One region of the Priestia sp. D51 genome, then DNA from elsewhere that is predicted to be linked to it. Evidence: riboswitches for the same ligand, from Rfam matches in the RefSeq annotation. Region 1 holds a riboswitch; each other region holds the start of a gene.

Region 1 (4,732 bases):
ATCCTTGGGAACGTGACCAATACATGAGCCAATATTAATTTTTAAAAGTCGGAGAGATCGTTTGTACGTTCTCTCCGACTTTTTTTGTTTTTCACAATGAATAAATAACATTCTGCATACGTAAATTGAATAATATAGCTTGTTTATAAAAAAGCTGCCTGTCGTATAATTTACAGGGAGCTTTTTTATTGTTTTGTTACATACAAGAAAGAATTTGTTTACATGAATCAAAAAGGATGAGCTTTTTGTCTCATTGAATCTATAAGTAAAAGTAGTGTATAACAGATAGTGAGATTGTTTATGTGTTCACTCTGCACTGTATTTCAGTATAACTTCAGAGAGTTTTCAGCCAATCATAGTATCGTTAGAAAATACTGTTGGAGAGGAATGTAATAAAAATGAAAGAAGGAAATTTCTTTAAAGGTTTAGTGATAGGGATATTGATAAGCATTCCAATTTGGATTATTCTCATTGTTGTAGGCGTTCTGCTTTTTAAATAGGTCCTAACGTTATAAATAATAGACCCTCCTGATCTATACTTTAATCAACCAGAATAGAATTTGGACCAAAAGTATGTTAGGGGGGAGGGAACCGCACGATGAATTGTGCGGATTTTTTTATTGGTAGGGTAAACGTAGATTTCATCTATTTAGTTGCTTCTAGCAGTTGATTGGAGGCTCACCAGCCCCCCCGCGGAAAGCGAAGCCTTGCACGGAATTCAACAGCGATGTAACAAGCCATCCATACTAGCGCATTTATCCTATTTGTTCGTTTTTAGATTGAAGTGATTTCGTTATGTCTCAATCTCCTTTTTTAGTAATTTTTCACTAAGTAGGCTAGTATACGTAGCACTTTTTTCCCTCATGCATATGTTAACAATAAGGAGGGACAAGTAATATGAAAAAAATCTATCTTGATGCAGGACATGGTGGGGCAGATGCAGGAGCAGTTGGAGCAAGCGGACTGTATGAAAAAAACTTAGTGTTAAAAATTCAACAATATTTAATAAGCTATTTAAATAGCACTTACAGTGACTTTACGATTAAAACCACCCGTACCACAGATACTTTTTTATCGTTATCTCAGCGAGCTTCTCAAGCTAACTCGTGGGGAGCAGATGCATTTATGTCTATTCACGTAAATGCCGGTGGAGGAACAGGATACGAAGATTATGTTTATAGAAGCGCTAGCAATGCTAGTAAAACGTTTCAATCGATTGTGCACGGGCAAGTACAGCCAACGCTGCTGTCGTATAATCATCCGAATCGCGGACGAAAATCGGCCAATTATGCGGTGCTTCGCTTAACAAATATGCCTGCAGTATTAACTGAAATAGCTTTTATTGATAGGAGCGCCGATGCAGCACTTCTTCAAAATGAAGCTTTTTTAAAAAGCATGGGTGAATCGTATGCAAAAGGAATTGCCGTATATTTAAATTTACCTCGTCGTGCAGTTCCAAATCCATCGCCATCTCCAACACCGACACCAAATCCATCACCTTCTGAACCAGGTGAAAAAACGTATACAATTAAGCAAGGAGATACGCTGTACAGTGTTGCACAGAAGTACGGCATAACAGTACAGGAGCTTCAAGAAGCAAATACAGGGCTTTCGGATCCTTTAACCCTAAAGGTTGGAAAAACAATTGTTATTCCTTCAGGAACTTCACCAAACCCATCTCCAACACCGTCACCAACTCCACCTTCTGAACAATATCCACTTCCCAATGGAATTTTAAAACAAGGCGATTCTGGAGAAGCAGTGAAACAGCTTCAAAGAGCATTAAACGCGGTTAATTTTAAAGTAGGGTCAGTAGACGGAATATATGGAGTACAAACGAAAGATGCAGTCAGACGTTTTCAACTTGTGTATCTTCCTTATGATGTAGATGGCATTTATGGTCCTCAAACGAAAAACAAGCTAGCAGCCGTTTTAAAAGCAAAAAGTTAAAGAAAGCAGGTCTTCTGTAAGCAGGCAGAAGGCCTTTTGTTTTCCCCTTAAAAGCGCCTTAAGTACTATTTTATCGTTTACGTAAAATAATGCTTTACAAACCATTTGTACGGGAGTATATTATCTAAGAACAAAGGATAGTTATGAAAGAAACATGTTATCGATCATACTCTTTAACCGAAAATTATATTGACCTGTTATCGCTTAATTCGTCAGAAGTGGGGGACCCAAATTTGTGCATTGTCACTTGGGGTGAATCCTTTTTTAAAAGGTAGGGCTACTCTCATAGCCCGAATCCGACAGCTAACCCCATAAGCGTTTTGGAGAGGAGGTTTAAGCTGTGTAAAAACGCTGAGAACCCTTAGTGTTTTTTTTGTGCGCTTTTTTAACATAAAAAGGTATTTTTTAGGGATAATATCACTTATTCATGAACTTGTAACGGAGCTTAGCAACGAACAGTGAATAGTAGCTAAGCAATCATCGGAGGGAAATTACGTGAACTATTCAGTTCTCAAGAGATTATTGATTGGAAAGCCGCTCAAAACAAAAGAGTTAGGCGATCAAAAGCTTAGTAAGCTTAAAGCGCTGGCTATTTTATCATCAGATGCCTTATCTTCAGTGGCTTATGGAACAGAACAGATTTTGATTGTCCTTGCAACAGTGGGCGTGCTTGCCTATTGGTATTCGATTCCAATTGCGATTGGGGTATTGGTGCTGCTGACGGCTTTAATTCTTTCATATCGTCAAATTATTTATGCGTATCCGCAAGGCGGAGGAGCTTATATTGTTTCGAAAACCAATTTAGGAGAAAATCCTGGACTTATCGCTGGGGGATCACTGTTAGTAGATTATATTTTAACAGTTGCCGTGAGTGTTTCAGCAGGAACCGATGCTTTAACTTCGGCTTTTCCAACGCTGCATCACTATAACGTAGTAATTGCGTGTTTGCTGGTGATTTTTATTACGGTTTTAAATTTACGAGGTGTAACAGAATCCGCTTCTGTCTTAGCTTATCCGGTTTATTTATTTGTGATTGCTCTTATTTTGTTAATAGCGGTGGGCTTCTTCAAAATAGTGACAGGTCAAGTTTCACCTGAGCTTCATACATCTCTCGGTACCGTGGTGCCAGGTATTAGTTTGTTTTTATTATTAAAAGCTTTTTCATCAGGCTGTTCGGCATTGACTGGTGTAGAAGCTATTTCGAATGCAGTGCCTAACTTTAAAGATCCAGGTGCAAAAAATGCTGTTCATACATTAATGCTGATGGGCGGTATTTTAGCCGTTTTATTTTCTGGCATCACGTTTTTAGCTTATTGGCTTGGCATTTCTCCAAAAGCAGATGAAACGGTTGTATCACAAATTGCATCGAGTGTATTTGGACGAAATGGGTTTTATTATTTTATTCAAGGCACCACAGCTCTGATTTTAGTGCTAGCGGCGAATACAGGTTTTTCAGCTTTCCCTTTGCTTGCCGTAAACTTATCGTCTGATAAATACATGCCAAGAATGTTTCAAATTCGCGGCGATCGACTAGGCTATTCAAATGGAATTGTGACCCTTGGAATTGCTTCTATTGTCTTACTTGTCGCTTTTAAAGGAGCGACGGAACAATTAATTCCTCTTTATGCAGTTGGAGTGTTCATTCCATTTACGCTTTCTCAAACAGGCATGATTGTCAAATGGCTTAGAGAAAAGCCGGCCGGCTGGCAAGGAAAGCTAACCATTAACTTAATTGGTGCCCTCATTACCTTAACGGTGCTAATCATTTTGTTTACAACGAAGTTTTCACAAGTATGGTCCGTGCTCGTTTTCTTACCGGTTATCGTTTATATTTTTCATCGCATTCATACGCATTATGAAGCGGTAGGAGAGCAGCTTCGTATTAAGCAAGGAGAAAAGATTGGAAAGCTTGAAGGAAGTGTGGTCATTGTTCCTGTAGCAGGAATGACAAAGGTAGTGGAAAATTCATTGAACTATGCAAGAACGATTGGTGATACCGTTATTGCGGTGCACGTTGCTTTTGACCGAGAAAGCGAAAAGAGAATGGAAGAGAAGTGGGAAAAGTGGCAGCCTGATATTCGTATTGTTACGTTTCACTCTCAATACCGCAGTCTTGTGCGTCCGCTGTTTCGATTCATCGATATGGCTGAAGAAAAAGCCCGGGAAAATAATATGGCTATTACGGTTGTTATTCCGCAGTTCATCACGAAAAAAAGCTGGCAAAACATCCTTCATAATCAGTCCAGTCTGCTGTTAAAAGCACATTTGCTTTACCGTAAAAACGTAATCGTTACAACGGTACCTTATCGTTTTAAAAAATAATGAAACATGACTAAAAACCTCCAACTTATATGTTGGAGGTTTTTAATTTTTAAATTCACATACACTAACCATAATTGAATCTCATCAAAGGCACAAACGGAGGGATTGCATGAGTGAATTAATTAAGTTATTGCGAAAAGGAAATAAATCGGCCATGATGGCCGCTATAGTTAATACCATTATATCCATTATTAAAGGGATTGCTTTTGCTTTAACGGGAAATGTAGCGATGTTTGCTGAAACGATGCACAGCTTAGGAGACGCAGCAAATCAGTTCTTTGTTTTTATAGGTTCAGCATTAAGCAAAAAAGCTCCGACCAAACGATTTCCAAACGGATTTGGACGATTGGTTAATCTCGTTTTATTAGGGGCGGTTCTTGTAGTAGGAATTATGGCATTTGAAACGATTAAAGAAGGGTATCATCATATTCTTCATCCGACGAAGTCTTCAGGCTTTATT
Region 2 (4,732 bases), on a different contig from region 1:
ACACGTAATTTTAATTGTAATTTCATCGCTGACAACTCTTGTACCTCCCGTTACAGAGTTAAAATCCCCGCCTGCTTCTTTCATAACAGGTGCCGATTCCCCCGTAATGGCCGATTCATCAACGGACGCCAGTCCTTTAATAATTTCTCCATCTCCAGGAATCATTTCGCCTTGTGAAACGACGACAATATCTCCTTTTTTTAGTTGCGAGGCCGAAACTTGTATCATTTGCCCGTTTTGAAGCTGATTAGCTGTAATATCGCCTTTAGATTTCTTTAATGAGTTTGCCTGTGCTTTTCCTCGTCCTTCTGCTAATGCTTCTGCAAAATTAGCAAAAACAATGGTGAAAAATAACACGAGAGATACGGCAACATTAAATCCTGTGCTTACTGTACTTTCTCCGAAAAGGTCCGGAACAACGGCTAAAAAAAGCGTAATTACAAACCCGATTTCTACTACGAACATGATAGGGTTTTTTATCATCGTTCTTGGGCTGAGCTTGATAAACGCCTGCTTTACTGATTGAATAAAAATCGATGAAGCTTGTTTATCTACAGAACCTTGAATATGACTGTTGTGATCCAATTCAATATTATTTGCAAAATTCCGTTTATTCATTATGATCCTCCGCTTTCTTGATTACAGTGTTAAATACTCAGCAACCGGCCCAAGCACAAGCACTGGGAAAAACGTAAGTGCTCCTACAATAACGGTAGTTCCAATTAAAATGCCGCTAAATAAAGACGTATCCGTTTTAAATGTTCCAGGTGTTTCGGGAACAAGCTGCTTAGATGCTAGTGAGCTCGATACCGCCAGCATTGTAATTAGTCCGAAGTAGCGTCCAATATACATAACAATTCCCGTAGAAATGTTCCAAAACGGCGTTGCGTCACCGAGTCCTTCAAAACCGGACCCATTGTTTGCTGCTGACGACGTAAATTCGTACAGTGCCTGACTTAAGCCGTGAAAGCCAGGGTTTGATATACCTTCCATTCCTAAATGAGTGGTAAGTGCTACGGCTGTTCCTCCTAAAATTAGCAGCGGCTGCAGAATAAGCGTCACGGCGATTAGCTTCATTTCTTTTCCTTCAATTTTTTTACCTACGTATTCTGGTGTTCTTCCAACCATTAAACCTGATAAAAATACGGCAATGATGACGTACATCATAACATTCATAAATCCTGCTCCGACACCGCCAAATACGGTATTTAACATCATATTTCCAAGCGTTAATAACCCGGTAAGAGGCGTCAGGGTATCGTGCATGGTGTTGACTGCACCTGTTTCACTTGCTGTCGTCACGATGGCGTAAAGCGTCGACATGCCGACACCAAAACGGACTTCTTTCCCTTCCATATAACCGTTCGCTTCATTTAAATGAAAAGCACCAAGTCTTGGATTGCCTCCCCACTCTGTTACAAACGCTGTGCTTAAAATAACGATAAACAGCATACTCATCGCTACAAACAAGATGCGGCCTTGCTTACGCTGTCCGATCATTTTTCCGTATGTGAAAGGAAGTGCTGTTGGCAATAACAGCATAAGGACGATTTGTAATACATTGCTCAACGCGTTAGGATTTTCAAATGGATGAGCTGAATTGACACCAAAAAATCCCCCTCCGTTGTTTCCTAGCTCTTTGATTGAAAGAAAAGAAGCAACTGGTCCCCTTGCTATTTGCTGCGTTGCTCCTTCTAATGTATGGGCAGTCACAGTCCCGCTTAACGTTTGAGGGACACCTAAAAACGCAAATAAAATGCCTGTTATAAAAGCGATAGGAAGTAAAATACGCGTAATTGACTTTACAAAATCAACAAAAAAGTTTCCCATTTCCTTCCCTGCTAGCCCGCGAATAAAAGCGATTGCTACTGCAAGTGCCGTTGCTGGTGCTGCAAACATCATAAATACAACGGCTGCCATTTGCGAGAAATAGGACAAACCTGATTCGCCGCTGTAGTGCTGCAAGTTCGTATTTGTCATAAAACTAATGGCCGTGTTAAAAGCAAGTGCCGGATCCATTCCTTTGATGTGGCTTGGGTTAAACGGCAGTACCCCTTGAAACCGGAAGATAAGGTACACCACAAAAATCATAAACGTATTCGCCAAAACAAGAGCAAATGCATATTGCTTCCACGTCTGATTAAGCCCTTTAATTCCTGCTGCTTTAAACATAACTGTTTCTATCTTTCCTACCAAGCTAGTGTTTTTGTCGTTTGAAAACACATTCGCTATATAAATACCTACGCGCTTTGCAATAAGCGCTACAAAAACAAGCAGCAGCGCAACTGATAGTAGAAAAATCCCCACGTTTTATTCCTCCGCTTATTAAAATTGTTCTGGATTTAACAGTACATATACTAAATAAATTAAAACGAGAACTGAAATACCTAACAAAATGAACGACATGTTCACTTCTCCTCTCTTTCGTCTACTACATGAGACGACCAGCAAATAATTCCGTACATAGCAGCTGTTAATATGGCAAGCGTTCCAAGCATGATCATATCCAAGTTGCTCCCTCCTAACTGTTTCCTAACAAAAATGATAGCTTCTAAGCTTAGTAACTATTGCTTTACATAAACCATCACGTCCAAGAAAGCTAAAGGCGAGACGTGATGCTATTTTTTTCCACTAAAAAACCGCAGAAGAGAGTTCTCTTCCGCGGTTTAATGCACGACAAATAAGCCGTGATTGACACGAATTTTTTACTCCCAAAACGCTTACGGAGTTAGCTGTCGGATTCGGGTTATGGAAGTAACCCTACTCAGTTAAGAGATTCACCCCTAGTACATACGTACAAAATATTGGGTCCCCCGCTCATAATTGATTAAGCGTATCTTTGTTATTTAATTTTTAGACTTAATAATAGTTTTTACTGCTGCGTTTAAAACTTTGATTAACTAACGTAGACAAATAGCGGTTTGCTAGATCAAAAGATTGCTGATCGCACATGGCCCGATATTCAATCATTTGAATCATTTGCTTAGATAAATGCATCCTGACGCTCCTTTCACCTATATTTTGAAAGGAGCGTACTATCCGCTGTTATAGAAAACGACCACGATTACACCATCCTCTCTCTTAACGCTTACGAAGTTAGCTGACGGGTTCGGGTCAAGAAAGTAACCCTACTCAATTAAGAGATTCACCCCTGATAATTGGGTCCTCCGCTCTTTCCTTCTCTTTCAGAAAAGACTCAGCGTTTCACAGTGGAACGTTTCATGAGAGTAATCTTACTCCTGTTAAAATTTACTGTCAACAACATTTTTTGAAATTTTAAAAGCTTTATTTTTCTATGTTTATTCATTATTTTAAAATAATAGATTCAAAAAAAAACGAACCACTAATCAAATACCTTGATCAATGGTTCGTTTTTCACTTTGGCTAACATACGTCTGTTTCAGCCTCTTTTTTAGCTCATTTTCTCAATTTCATTTACAAGAATTGAAATAGCATCCGTTTTTGTTGCTTCACGCATTGTACGCTTCATCGTACTTGCCTGCTGCTGAAGCTCATTTACTTCACGCAAAAACAGTTCTTTTGTTAACTGCTCTTCTTCTACAACCATACAGTAGCCTTTTTTCTTAAAGGATTGTGCATTTAAAATTTGATCTCCGCGACTCTGTGCTTTTGATAAAGGAATAATCATCATCGGTTTATGAAGAGCTAAAAACTCAAATATGGCATTTGATCCGCCGCGTGTAATCACATAATCAGTTGCCGCTAGAACATCTGGAAGCTGTTCGTTTACGTATTCTAACTGACGGTATCCTGACTCTTTTTCAAGGCTTGTATCAATATTGCCTTTTCCGCAAAGGTGTACAATTTGGAATTTCTTTTGCAGTTCAGGCAAAGACTCTCGAACGATTTCATTAATACGGCGCGCTCCTAAACTTCCGCCCATAATCGTTAAAATGGGGCGCTTATCATAAAAGCGAAGCCAGCTTTCCCCGTTCGCTGCGCTTCCGCTAAATAGCTCTTTTCGAATAGGTGAACCAACAACCTGCACTTTTTCTTTTGGAAAGTAGTTTGCGGCTTCATCAAAAGAAGTGAAAATTTTAGTGGCAAATTTCTGCGCAATTTTATTTGCCAGTCCCGGTGTTAAATCACTTTCATGAATGAACACGGGAATGTTTAAAGATTTAGCAGCCATTACCACAGGAACTGTGACGAAACCGCCTTTTGAAAAAACAAGAGAAGGCTTTAACTTTTTCAGCACGCGACGTGCATCGCCAACCCCTTTTGCTACTCGAAATACATCTTTTACATTTTCCATATCTACGTATCGACGCAGCTTCCCGCTTGAAATCGCATGATATGGAACGTTTAATTTTGTAATTAATTCTTTCTCAATACCATTGTGAGAACCGACATAATGGATATCCCATTTTTCACTGTCTAATTCTTTCATGATGGCAATGTTTGGTGTTACGTGTCCAGCTGTTCCGCCTCCGGTAAAAACGATAACTTGCTTACTCATTTTTTCTTCCTCTCTTTACTTCACTTAATCGATCTGTTTTGACATCAATTTTTATCTGATCTTTTTAGCATGCAATCTGACATGTAAAACGATGGTTTTATTATAGCATTTTTCTTTTTACATATGTATGATAAGGCGTATAAAAGCATGCTATACTTTTCATAAGGAGTGATGATAATGAACAAATCTGTACCTGCAGTAAAAGGTGACACAGTGGATTCCGAAACGCGCTGTACGCACTATCATACGGAT
Region 3 (4,732 bases), on a different contig from region 1:
TAGGACTGTTTCAATGTATTGCTCTTTGGCCAGGTTTTTCTCGTTCAGGCTCAACGATTTCAGGAGGGGTTCTTCTTGGAATGAGCCATAAGGCAGCCGCAGATTTTACATTTATTATGGCAGTGCCAATTATGGCAGGAGCAAGTGGACTTTCATTGGTTAAAAACTGGAAATATTTCACATCAGATGCACTACCGTTTTTTATTGCTGGTTTTATCAGCGCCTTTATTTTTGCGCTTATATCGATTCGCTTTTTCTTAAAATTAATCAACCGCATTAAATTAGTTCCGTTTGCCATTTATCGAATTGTCTTAGCGGCTATTCTATATTTTGTATTTTTATAAAATAAATAAGCGTATTTTATAGCCATTTAAACTTCTGATAAAGACTTAAAAAGCAAGAAAAAGCTATTGCAACATTGCAATAGCTTTTTTGCATAAATATATATTATTGTCTTTTGAAAGCGTTTTATAAACATGGGTATTGACAAAACGTGTCGAAAAATAGTAAATTAATATTTGTGCAGTATAAAGTTAAGTAAAAGTAAGACTTCTGTTTAGTTTTATTGACTGTAAAAAACGTATGACAACGTATAGATCGTTTTAATTTTATAAAAATTGAATAATAAGCTTAATCGTATAGAGCGGGGGAATCATTATCGGCAGTAAAGCTGCCTTGGGGTGAATCCTTACAAAAGGTAGGAAACTCTCAATTCCGAATCCGACAGTTAACCTCGTTTGCTTTATTGAGAGAAAGAGCCCAAAATAGCGTAAGTAAAAGGCTGTTCTTTCTTAAGAATAGTCTTTTTTTGTTTTTTCAGAAAAGTATATACAAATGTCATACATCTTTGGGGAGGTACATCTATGAAAAAAATTCGTTTTGGTTTGGCTACGCAGATTTTTACCGGTTTAATCCTCGGTGTTCTTGTAGGAGTAATTTGGTTTAACGATCCGCGTGTAGTAACATACCTACAGCCGCTGGGAGACCTATTTTTAAGATTAATTAAGATGATTGTTATTCCAATTGTTATCTCAAGCTTAGTCGTTGGAGTTGCAGGAGCAGGTAGCGGTAAACAGGTCGGAAAGCTCGGCGTTAAAACCATTCTCTATTTTGAAATTATTACGACTTTTGCAATTATAATCGGTGTATTGGTTGCTAATATTTTTCATCCAGGGCAAGGTGTAGACATTCATTCAGCACAGAAGAGTGATATTTCACAATACGTTGAAACATCCAAACAGCAAGAAGGAAAGTCAGTGGCTGAAACGTTCTTACACATTGTTCCGACAAACTTTTTCCAGTCAATTGTTGAAGGGGACATGCTAGCAATTATCTTCTTTACAGTATTGTTCGCACTTGGAGTAGCGGCAATTGGAGAAAGAGGAAAGCCTGTTGTTCAATTCTTTGACGGCGTTTCTCACGCAATGTTTCACGTGGTAAACCTAGTAATGAAAGTGGCTCCGATTGGAGTATTTGCTTTAATTGGTGTCACAGTTTCGAAATTCGGTTTAGAGTCACTCCTTTCATTAGGAAAGCTTGTTATCTTAGTTTACTTAGCGTTAATTTTCTTCCTACTTGTTGTATTAGGAGGAATTGCGAAATGGGCAGGAATTAACATTTTCCACTTATTCCGCTATATGAAAGATGAACTGTTGTTAGCATACAGTACATCTAGTTCTGAGACAGTTCTTCCGCGTATTATGGAAAAGCTTGAAAAGATGGGCTGTCCAAAAGCTATTGTATCGTTCGTTGTACCAATTGGTTATACATTTAACCTAGATGGTTCTGTTCTCTATCAAGCGATTGCAGCTTTATTCTTAGCGCAAGTGTATGGTATTGATTTAACGATCGTTCAACAGCTGACGCTCATTCTGGTATTGATGGTTACATCTAAAGGAATGGCTGCGGTGCCAGGAACATCATTTGTTGTATTACTGGCTACTCTTGGAACAATCGGCGTTCCGGCAGAAGGATTAGCCTTCATTGCGGGAGTAGACAGAATCATGGATATGGCACGTACGGTTGTTAACTTAGTAGGAAACACACTAGCAGCAATTGTGATGTCTAAATCTGAAGGCAAATTTGACCCTAAAAAAGGTACAGAGGTCATGAGAGCCGGCTAATTTATAAATTAAAAAGCTACTTATTCTATTCAAAAAATTAGAATAAGTAGCTTTTTTCATAATAATTCCTTTATTATTATGGAAATTGACCCTATAATATGTAACATCAGGTATAAATATATCCAAATTTTATTCTTACATAAAAGCAGTCACTGGTTCCTTTCTTTATCAATAAATATAGAGATAGCTTAGCTAGTTGGGGGATAGTAGAGTATGTGGAAAAAGCGAATATGGGTCATCGCCTCGATAGTAATCGTATGTTTTTTAATCCCTTACAGTTTACCGATTGTGTTTGCTTTATTAACAGCATTAGCGCTTGAGGGTATTGTTCAAAAATTGCATCAATCTTTTAAAATGAAGAGAGTCTACGCAGTGCTTATGACCTTCATTTTATATGTTGTTTCGCTCATACTTATTGGGTTTTTTATTGTTCGGACAATCGTTACGCAAGTGGTTGCTCTTTCAAAGATAGCGCCTTCATTTGTAAAAGAAATCTATGAAACCGCGATTTATCCAACTATTATTAAGTGGAAATACTATTCAAACGCTCTTCCTACAGAAGTGATTTCTTCTATCGAGCGCACGCTTGAAAAAACCGTAAATTCATTAGATTCTCTATTAAAAAGTACCGTGGAAATCATCATTAGCTTTGCTGCTACTGTTCCTGGGTTTCTACTAGAGTTTCTTATTTATTTAGTAGCGCTTGTATTTATCAGCCTTGAGCTGCCTGCTATTAAAAATAAAATTAAGTCTTTCTTAACAGAAGAAACGAAATATAAGCTACAAGTTGTCATCACTCAGCTTATCCAAGCGGGGGTTGGTTTTATTAAGGCACAAATTATTTTAAGTGTCATGACGTTTGTAATGGCTTATGTAGGGCTTTGGCTATTAGATGTTCCGTATACCGCGCTGCTTAGTTTATTAATTGTAATTGTCGATATCTTACCAATCCTTGGGACAGGCTCGGTGCTCGTTCCATGGGGGATTTTTGCTCTTACTCAAGGACATGACTCATTAGCAATCGGCTTATTTATTCTATTTGGAGTCATTACGGTAGTAAGACGTGTAGTAGAACCAAAAGTATTTTCTACAAATATGGGTATTTCACCTTTGGCTGCATTAGTTAGTTTGTACATTGGATTTAAACTTTTAGGTTTTGTCGGGTTGTTTTTAGGACCGGCTTTAGTTATTTTATACGATGCTCTTCGTAAAGTAGGTATTATTCAAATTAACTTTAAACTATAAAAGCGCTGGATAAAACTAGCGCTTTTTTTTATTGAAACTTTTGTAGTACGTCATACGTAAAGAGGGAAAGGAAAAAACTATGTCGCGTTGGTTTTTATCTATCAATCGGCTAAATTATAGTTTTGCAGTCTTAGATTTAATGACATGAGGAGGAGAATTTTTGTTAGAGTCGGTTTTACTTTCTTTAATTGAAGCGCTAAAACAGCTCTCTTATTTTGGCGTAATTTTAGCATTAACGTTTGAGTTTGTCCCCGCAGAGCTTGTTTTACCTTTAGTAGGGTATTGGGTGTACCAAGGTGATATGAACTTGTATCTGGCTATCCTTGCAGGTACAGTAGGCGGTGTGTGTGGACCGTTGACTCTTTATGCACTGGGACGTTACGGTGGACGACCGCTAGTTTTAAAATATGGAAAATATTTTTTGGTGAAAGAAAAAGAAATTGACGCTGCCGATCGCTTTTTTAATAAGTACGGCAGCGGGGTCGCTTTTTTTGGACGGTTTATTCCAGGAGTGCGTACGGCTATCTCTTTTCCATGCGGGATGGCAAAAATGAATGTATGGCTGTTTTCTATTTACACATTTGTTGCGATGCTTCCAGTAACGGCTATTTACGTATATTTAGGATATAAGTTAGGACCTAAGTGGAAAGAGGTGGGTCCGATTGTATCTCAATACATGCAGCCTATTGGAATCGGAATTGTTGTTTTAATTGCGTTATTTTTTATCATTAAATATGTGCGGAATAAACAAGTAGGACAGAGCTGATAAATCGAGGAAAAGAGTGAGGATATGTCAGAGCATGAACAATTGAGAATAGAATTACGAAAAATTGAAAAGTGGGAGAAAGACCAAAAAGGACTTTTTTTCTGGGAGCGGCTGGCTCGCTTGCCTTTTTCAGCTTTAGATAAAGTAACGCCAAAGTTCATTCATCAAAAAATAGAAAAATTATTAGATGAAATTGCTAAGTATGTTGATAATGGAGGCCAGTATTTAGCTAATACGTCTGCCACGCTAGAGAAAGCATCAGCCCAATTACAAGAAAATAAGCAGCTGTCAATAGAGGATGTTCAGCATTTATCTCTGCAGGAAATGGATGAGTTGGCGGAGTATTTTATTGAAGTCCGAAAAAAGAATGCGCAGCTGCAAGGAGCTACAACCGGAGTAGGTGGAATTTTCACACTGGCGATTGATATTCCTTTTGTATTGGGACTTACGCTTAAGACACTGCAAGAAGTGGCTGTTTCTTATGGTTACGATCCCACTGAGCAAGAGGAACGCATTTTTATGGTCAAATGCATGCAGTTTTCATCCTCTGATATTGTAGGAAAGCGTGCGATTTTAGAAGAATTAGCAAGCGGCAATC
Region 4 (4,732 bases), 190 kb from region 1:
ATGATGATAATCTAAAGCTTTCAAGTCTATCTCCCTCTTTTATAGATGTTTTAAAAAAACAGCACATCGGAGAGTGTAGTAAGCCCATTAAAATGGGTAAAGTCTATTATATTCTTATTTTAAAACAAAAAGATAAAAAAACGGAATCAGAAGTCAAAGAAGAAATGATGAAAGAACTTGTTTTGAATCATATCAACCGGTATATCCAGGATCAACTGCCAAGGTTTCACGTGACTTTCAACCTTAGGTAGTTCCCTTTTATATAGATTGATTGTTTTCAAAAAACAAGCAGGTAAAAGAGCTTTCTGTTAATAGAGAGCTCTTTTACATTTTTAAGTAGACAGAAATGTCGGTACCTGATAGAATGAAGTTGTAAAACTTTCATTATTCGGAAAATTTATACCCTCCAGCTTTGGAGGGTTATTTTTTATGCTTTTGGACGAATAAAAGAGGCTAGGACAGAAGTAGTTTAGTGGAAAGAAGATCCGAACGATGAATCGTTCGGATCTTTTCGTTAGTACGGTGAACGTATGTTTCAATCACTTTTCATCTTTTAAATGACTCAATAATGCAGAAGACATCTCCACGTGAGAAAGGGCGATGTGTGAAATCGTTTTGGCATAAGGTGTAATTTCGTTAATAAATTGCTCGAGTACGTGCAGGTGAGGAAGCTGAAGCTTTGTAATGAAGCAAGCCTGTCCGGCGATGCGTTCACAGAATAAAGCATAGGGATACTGAGAAATAAATCTTTTAAAACGCTCGTGCTCTCCGTTTTTCATGGTTACTTCAATAAAACACGAGACGGGCAACTGCAGCTTTTCATAATCAATATCGATTGTATATCCTTTTATAATACCAAAGCTCTCTAGCTGTCTTACTCGCTCTGCCACTGAAGGAGGAGACAGGTTAATTTGTTTTCCTAGCTCTCTTAAGGAAAGACGGCTGTTTTGCTGCAGTGCCTGCAAAATCGATAAATCAATTTCATCAATTTTCAATTGAAAACCTTCTTTCATATTAATGTTTCATTTGATTAGTAACAGCAGATAATATGTTTTATTTGTTATCTGAAATCTCCATTTTTCTTACTATAATAATTAAAAAGGAGTGAGTGAAAAATGGCAAGAGTTTTGTTAACAAACGAAGAGGGAACAAATTTTGAAAAAGCACTGAATTTAATTCCAGATGTAAAAAGGTTGTATGATGAGCTATACGACAAGCTTTGGAACAGTGATATAGTAAAAAGAGAGACTAAGGAAAAAATCAGGCTTTATCTAGCAGGTGTTAACGGCTGTGAGACGTGTATGAGCATGTCATATGTAGGCGATAAGACGCTTAATCAAAAAGTGTTAAGAGAAAAAGAGCTGGAAGAAAAAGATCGACTGCTGTTTCGATTTATAGATGTATACCGAGTGCGTCCAAGGGATTTGACGGATGCTGATATGGATCAATTAAAGAAATTTTACAGTGATACGCAGCTATTAGAGCTTTTGGCTGTTATTAATTTGTTTGATCAATTTCACAAACTGATTGTCAGTTTAGATTTATATGATTTTTGCAGTTTGCAGCGCAAGTGATGTCTTCCCTAAAAATATCTTGACAGACAAAATCCACAGGAGTAAGATAGCTTTCGTGAAGTGAAACGTATCATGAATCGAATCGATTATTCTAAAAAATAGATCATAGACATTTGAATAAAAATCGCTTAATCCATTACGGAGCGGAGGACCCATTATTTACGCACATATTGTGCTCCGGGGTGAATCCTTAAAAAGGTAGGGTTACTCTTAAAACCCGAACCCGACAGCTAACTTCGCAAGCGTTTTGAGGGGGAAGAGTGTGAAAAAACACAGGAGCCTTCCTGTGTTTTTTTGCGCTTTTTTTAAGAAAAACATGTAATTTTTTAGAAAAAGTATAAGCTAAGAGAACACACAGCAGTTGAAGAAAGGAATAAATACATTATGAAAAAACAGTTTGCTGTATTGGGATTAGGTCGTTTTGGAGGCAGTTTGGTTGAAGAGTTTGCTAATTTGGATGTGGATGTGCTCGCTATCGACCGCAATCAGGAGGTAGTAAAGAAATATAGCAACTCAGCTACATATGTCGTGCAAGCGAACGCAATTGATGAAGCTAGCTTAAAAGGGCTAGGCATTCGTAACGTTGATCATGCTCTTATTTCGTTTGGAGACGATATCGAAGCAAGCGTGCTTGCAACGATGCTTTTAAAAGATATGGGCGTTAAGCAAGTATGGGTAAAAGCGGTGAATATGTATCATCAAAAAGTGCTGGAGAAAATAGGAGCGGACAAAGTCATTCACCCTGAGCGCGATATTGCGAAGCGGATTGCTCATCACGTGGTGTCAGAAAAAATCATTGATTACATTGAACTGTCAAAGGATTATAGTATTGTCGAAATTGTCGCTTCTAAAAAGCTTCATAATAAAACGCTGTTTGATTTAAATATCCGTGCCAAGTACGGCTGCAATATTATCGGCTTTCAGCGAAAAGACGGGGAAATGGTGATTTCGCCTACCGCGCATGAAATAATTGAACAAGGAGATATGCTGATTGTTATCGGACATAATCGCGATTTAAACCGTTTTGAAGAAGAAGGAGTTTAACTCATGAAAAAACAAATCATTAAACTAACTCCTCCGCAGCTTCTTGTTTCCATTTTTGGCGGAGGAATTATTATTGGTGCTCTTCTATTGATGATGCCTTTTTCTACTACTGAGCCAATCCGGTGGGTAGACGCCCTTTTTACATCTACTTCCGCTATGACAGTGACCGGCTTAGCCGTCGTAGATACAGGTACGCGTTTTACCGTCATCGGTCAAACGATTATTATGCTGTTAATTCAAATAGGCGGTCTTGGCATTATGTCATTTGCCGTGCTGATTTTTATGATGCTAGGTAAAAAAATTGGATTTAAAGAGCGTATGCTCGTTCAGCAGGCATTAAATCAGACGAGCGTCGGTGGAGTTGTGCTGCTAGTTAAAAGGTTGTTCATCTTTTCATTTTTAATTGAGTTTGTTGCACTGATCTTTTTAGCGATACGCTGGATTCCGGAATTCGGATGGTCTAAGGGGCTGTTCTTTAGCTTGTTTCATTCGATTTCGGCTTTTAATAACGCAGGGTTCGGACTACTGTCTGATAACTTAGTTCAGTATGTAGGAGATCCTATTATTAACATCACGATTTCTTTTCTCTTTATTATTGGTGGGTTAGGGTTTACCGTCCTTGCTGATATGTGGGTGAAAAAATCGTATAAAAAACTAACGCTGCATTCAAAAATTATGATTATCAGCACGTTCGCCATTAACGTGATTGCCATGCTTTTTATTTTTTTCTTAGAGTACGGCAATTCGCATACGCTCGGAAATTTATCATTAGGAGACAAAGTATGGGCTTCTTATTTTCAAGCGGTAACAACAAGAACCGCTGGCTTTAATACAATTGATTTAGCTCATTTGCATGACGCAACGGTGTTTTTAATGGTTTTATTGATGTTCATTGGTGCAGGGAGTGCGTCAACAGGAGGGGGTATCAAACTCACGACGTTTGTGGTGATTGTCTTTTCTGTATGGGCATTTTTACGAAGCAGGGAAGATATTGTGCTGCTAAAGAGACGACTTCTTCCTCTTCATGTGTTTAAGGCACTAGCCATTACGATGATTTCAATTATGTTTGTGTTTGGGGCCATCTTCCTGTTAAATATTTCGGAAAACCTGCCGTTCGTAAAAATTATGTTTGAAGTTGTTTCTGCGTTTGGAACAGTAGGTTTATCGATGGGAGCGACTCCTGAACTTTCGTACTTTGGACGCGTGATTATTATCTTTATCATGTTTTTAGGAAAAGTGGGGCCATTAACGCTTGCGTTTTCATTATCTAAGCAAAAGCGTGAAGCCGTTCGCTATCCAAACGAAGATATAATGCTAGGATAGAAAAATCGCCTTCGATGAGGCGATTTTTTTATATTATTTATACGTTCAAGACATATAAGAGGTTACGCACAAAACAGTTGCGATGAATAAAAAGAAGGCAAAAACAAGAACAATGGGCAATTTGGAATGTCGGCGCATTAAAGCCCCTCCTTTTTTATAGTAAAAAAATCTCTTACTATATATAACGAAAGAAACAAAAATATGATTCACTTTTTTTGGCGAAATTTGAAGGTTTTTCTCATTGGAAAAATCCGCACCCCTGTCCTAAACATTTTGCCAAGCTGTTGCATACACTAAAAGCAGATAACAGGAAGTGAGGGATGGTACGTGGGAAAACAAAATTTTGCGTTAATCGTTGTGTTATTTGTTTTACTTGTTATTGTAGGTGCGTCTGGCTTTCGCTTTTAAACGTTAACTTTATTTGCGCATAGCCCCCGTCAAAAAGGGCATACTAGGCGGAAGTAAAAACCAAAAATTTCTTCAATATTGCCGAACAATGAGTTCCTCTACTCATTCATCTAATCGGTATGTAGCCATGCGAAAGCATGGTTTTTTTTGAAATAGGAGAGGATGAATGATGTTCATCCTCTCTAGAAATTAGTAGTAGCAAGAACACCCTACGATTACTAATAGGATAAATAAAACAACGATAAATGAAAAACCAAAACCGCCTTTTGCGCCCATATGTGTAACCTCCTTTAATAAAAGTCTCTATATCCTATGTACTAATTGGGTTAAGTGATTGAGAAATTTGCCTATTTTTTAATGGTAACGTTTTTTGTGAAGAATGA

The links. Region 1 has a riboswitch for cyclic di-AMP ahead of ACNHOZ_RS04145 (APC family permease). Riboswitches for the same ligand answer to the same signal wherever they lie in the genome.
Region 2: linked by a shared signal. The riboswitch ahead of kdpF (K(+)-transporting ATPase subunit F) and the one ahead of ACNHOZ_RS04145 (APC family permease) in region 1 are both predicted to bind cyclic di-AMP.
Region 3: linked by a shared signal. The riboswitch ahead of ACNHOZ_RS27925 (cation:dicarboxylate symporter family transporter) and the one ahead of ACNHOZ_RS04145 (APC family permease) in region 1 are both predicted to bind cyclic di-AMP.
Region 4: linked by a shared signal. The riboswitch ahead of ACNHOZ_RS05120 (potassium channel family protein) and the one ahead of ACNHOZ_RS04145 (APC family permease) in region 1 are both predicted to bind cyclic di-AMP.

Annotation. Positions count from the first base shown of each region.
Region 1 is NZ_JBLTIR010000001.1:795,155-799,886, forward strand. It holds gene glnA (type I glutamate--ammonia ligase) at 1-38, shown strand, start outside; gene ACNHOZ_RS04140 (N-acetylmuramoyl-L-alanine amidase) at 898-1,950, shown strand; cyclic di-AMP (ydaO/yuaA leader) riboswitch at 2,142-2,283, shown strand; gene ACNHOZ_RS04145 (APC family permease) at 2,446-4,272, shown strand; gene ACNHOZ_RS04150 (cation diffusion facilitator family transporter) at 4,382-4,732, shown strand, end outside.
Region 2 is NZ_JBLTIR010000002.1:573,550-578,281, forward strand. It holds gene kdpB (potassium-transporting ATPase subunit KdpB) at 1-618, opposite strand, end outside; gene kdpA (potassium-transporting ATPase subunit KdpA) at 640-2,301, opposite strand; gene kdpF (K(+)-transporting ATPase subunit F) at 2,326-2,406, opposite strand; cyclic di-AMP (ydaO/yuaA leader) riboswitch at 2,704-2,844, opposite strand; gene ACNHOZ_RS09540 (hypothetical protein) at 2,860-2,997, opposite strand; cyclic di-AMP (ydaO/yuaA leader) riboswitch at 3,070-3,212, opposite strand; gene ACNHOZ_RS09545 (undecaprenyldiphospho-muramoylpentapeptide beta-N-acetylglucosaminyltransferase) at 3,413-4,480, opposite strand; gene ACNHOZ_RS09550 (CHY zinc finger protein) at 4,658-4,732, shown strand, end outside.
Region 3 is NZ_JBLTIR010000019.1:16,722-21,453, reverse strand. It holds gene ACNHOZ_RS27930 (undecaprenyl-diphosphate phosphatase) at 1-344, shown strand, start outside; cyclic di-AMP (ydaO/yuaA leader) riboswitch at 618-757, shown strand; gene ACNHOZ_RS27925 (cation:dicarboxylate symporter family transporter) at 864-2,123, shown strand; gene ytvI (sporulation integral membrane protein YtvI) at 2,337-3,368, shown strand; gene ACNHOZ_RS27915 (DedA family protein) at 3,529-4,134, shown strand; gene ACNHOZ_RS27910 (EcsC family protein) at 4,159-4,732, shown strand, end outside.
Region 4 is NZ_JBLTIR010000001.1:984,145-988,876, forward strand. It holds gene ACNHOZ_RS05105 (peptidyl-prolyl cis-trans isomerase) at 1-251, shown strand, start outside; gene ACNHOZ_RS05110 (Lrp/AsnC family transcriptional regulator) at 540-995, opposite strand; gene ACNHOZ_RS05115 (carboxymuconolactone decarboxylase family protein) at 1,116-1,574, shown strand; cyclic di-AMP (ydaO/yuaA leader) riboswitch at 1,690-1,834, shown strand; gene ACNHOZ_RS05120 (potassium channel family protein) at 1,959-2,618, shown strand; gene ACNHOZ_RS05125 (TrkH family potassium uptake protein) at 2,622-3,941, shown strand; gene ACNHOZ_RS05130 (YjcZ family sporulation protein) at 4,269-4,349, shown strand; gene ACNHOZ_RS05135 (YjcZ family sporulation protein) at 4,539-4,625, opposite strand.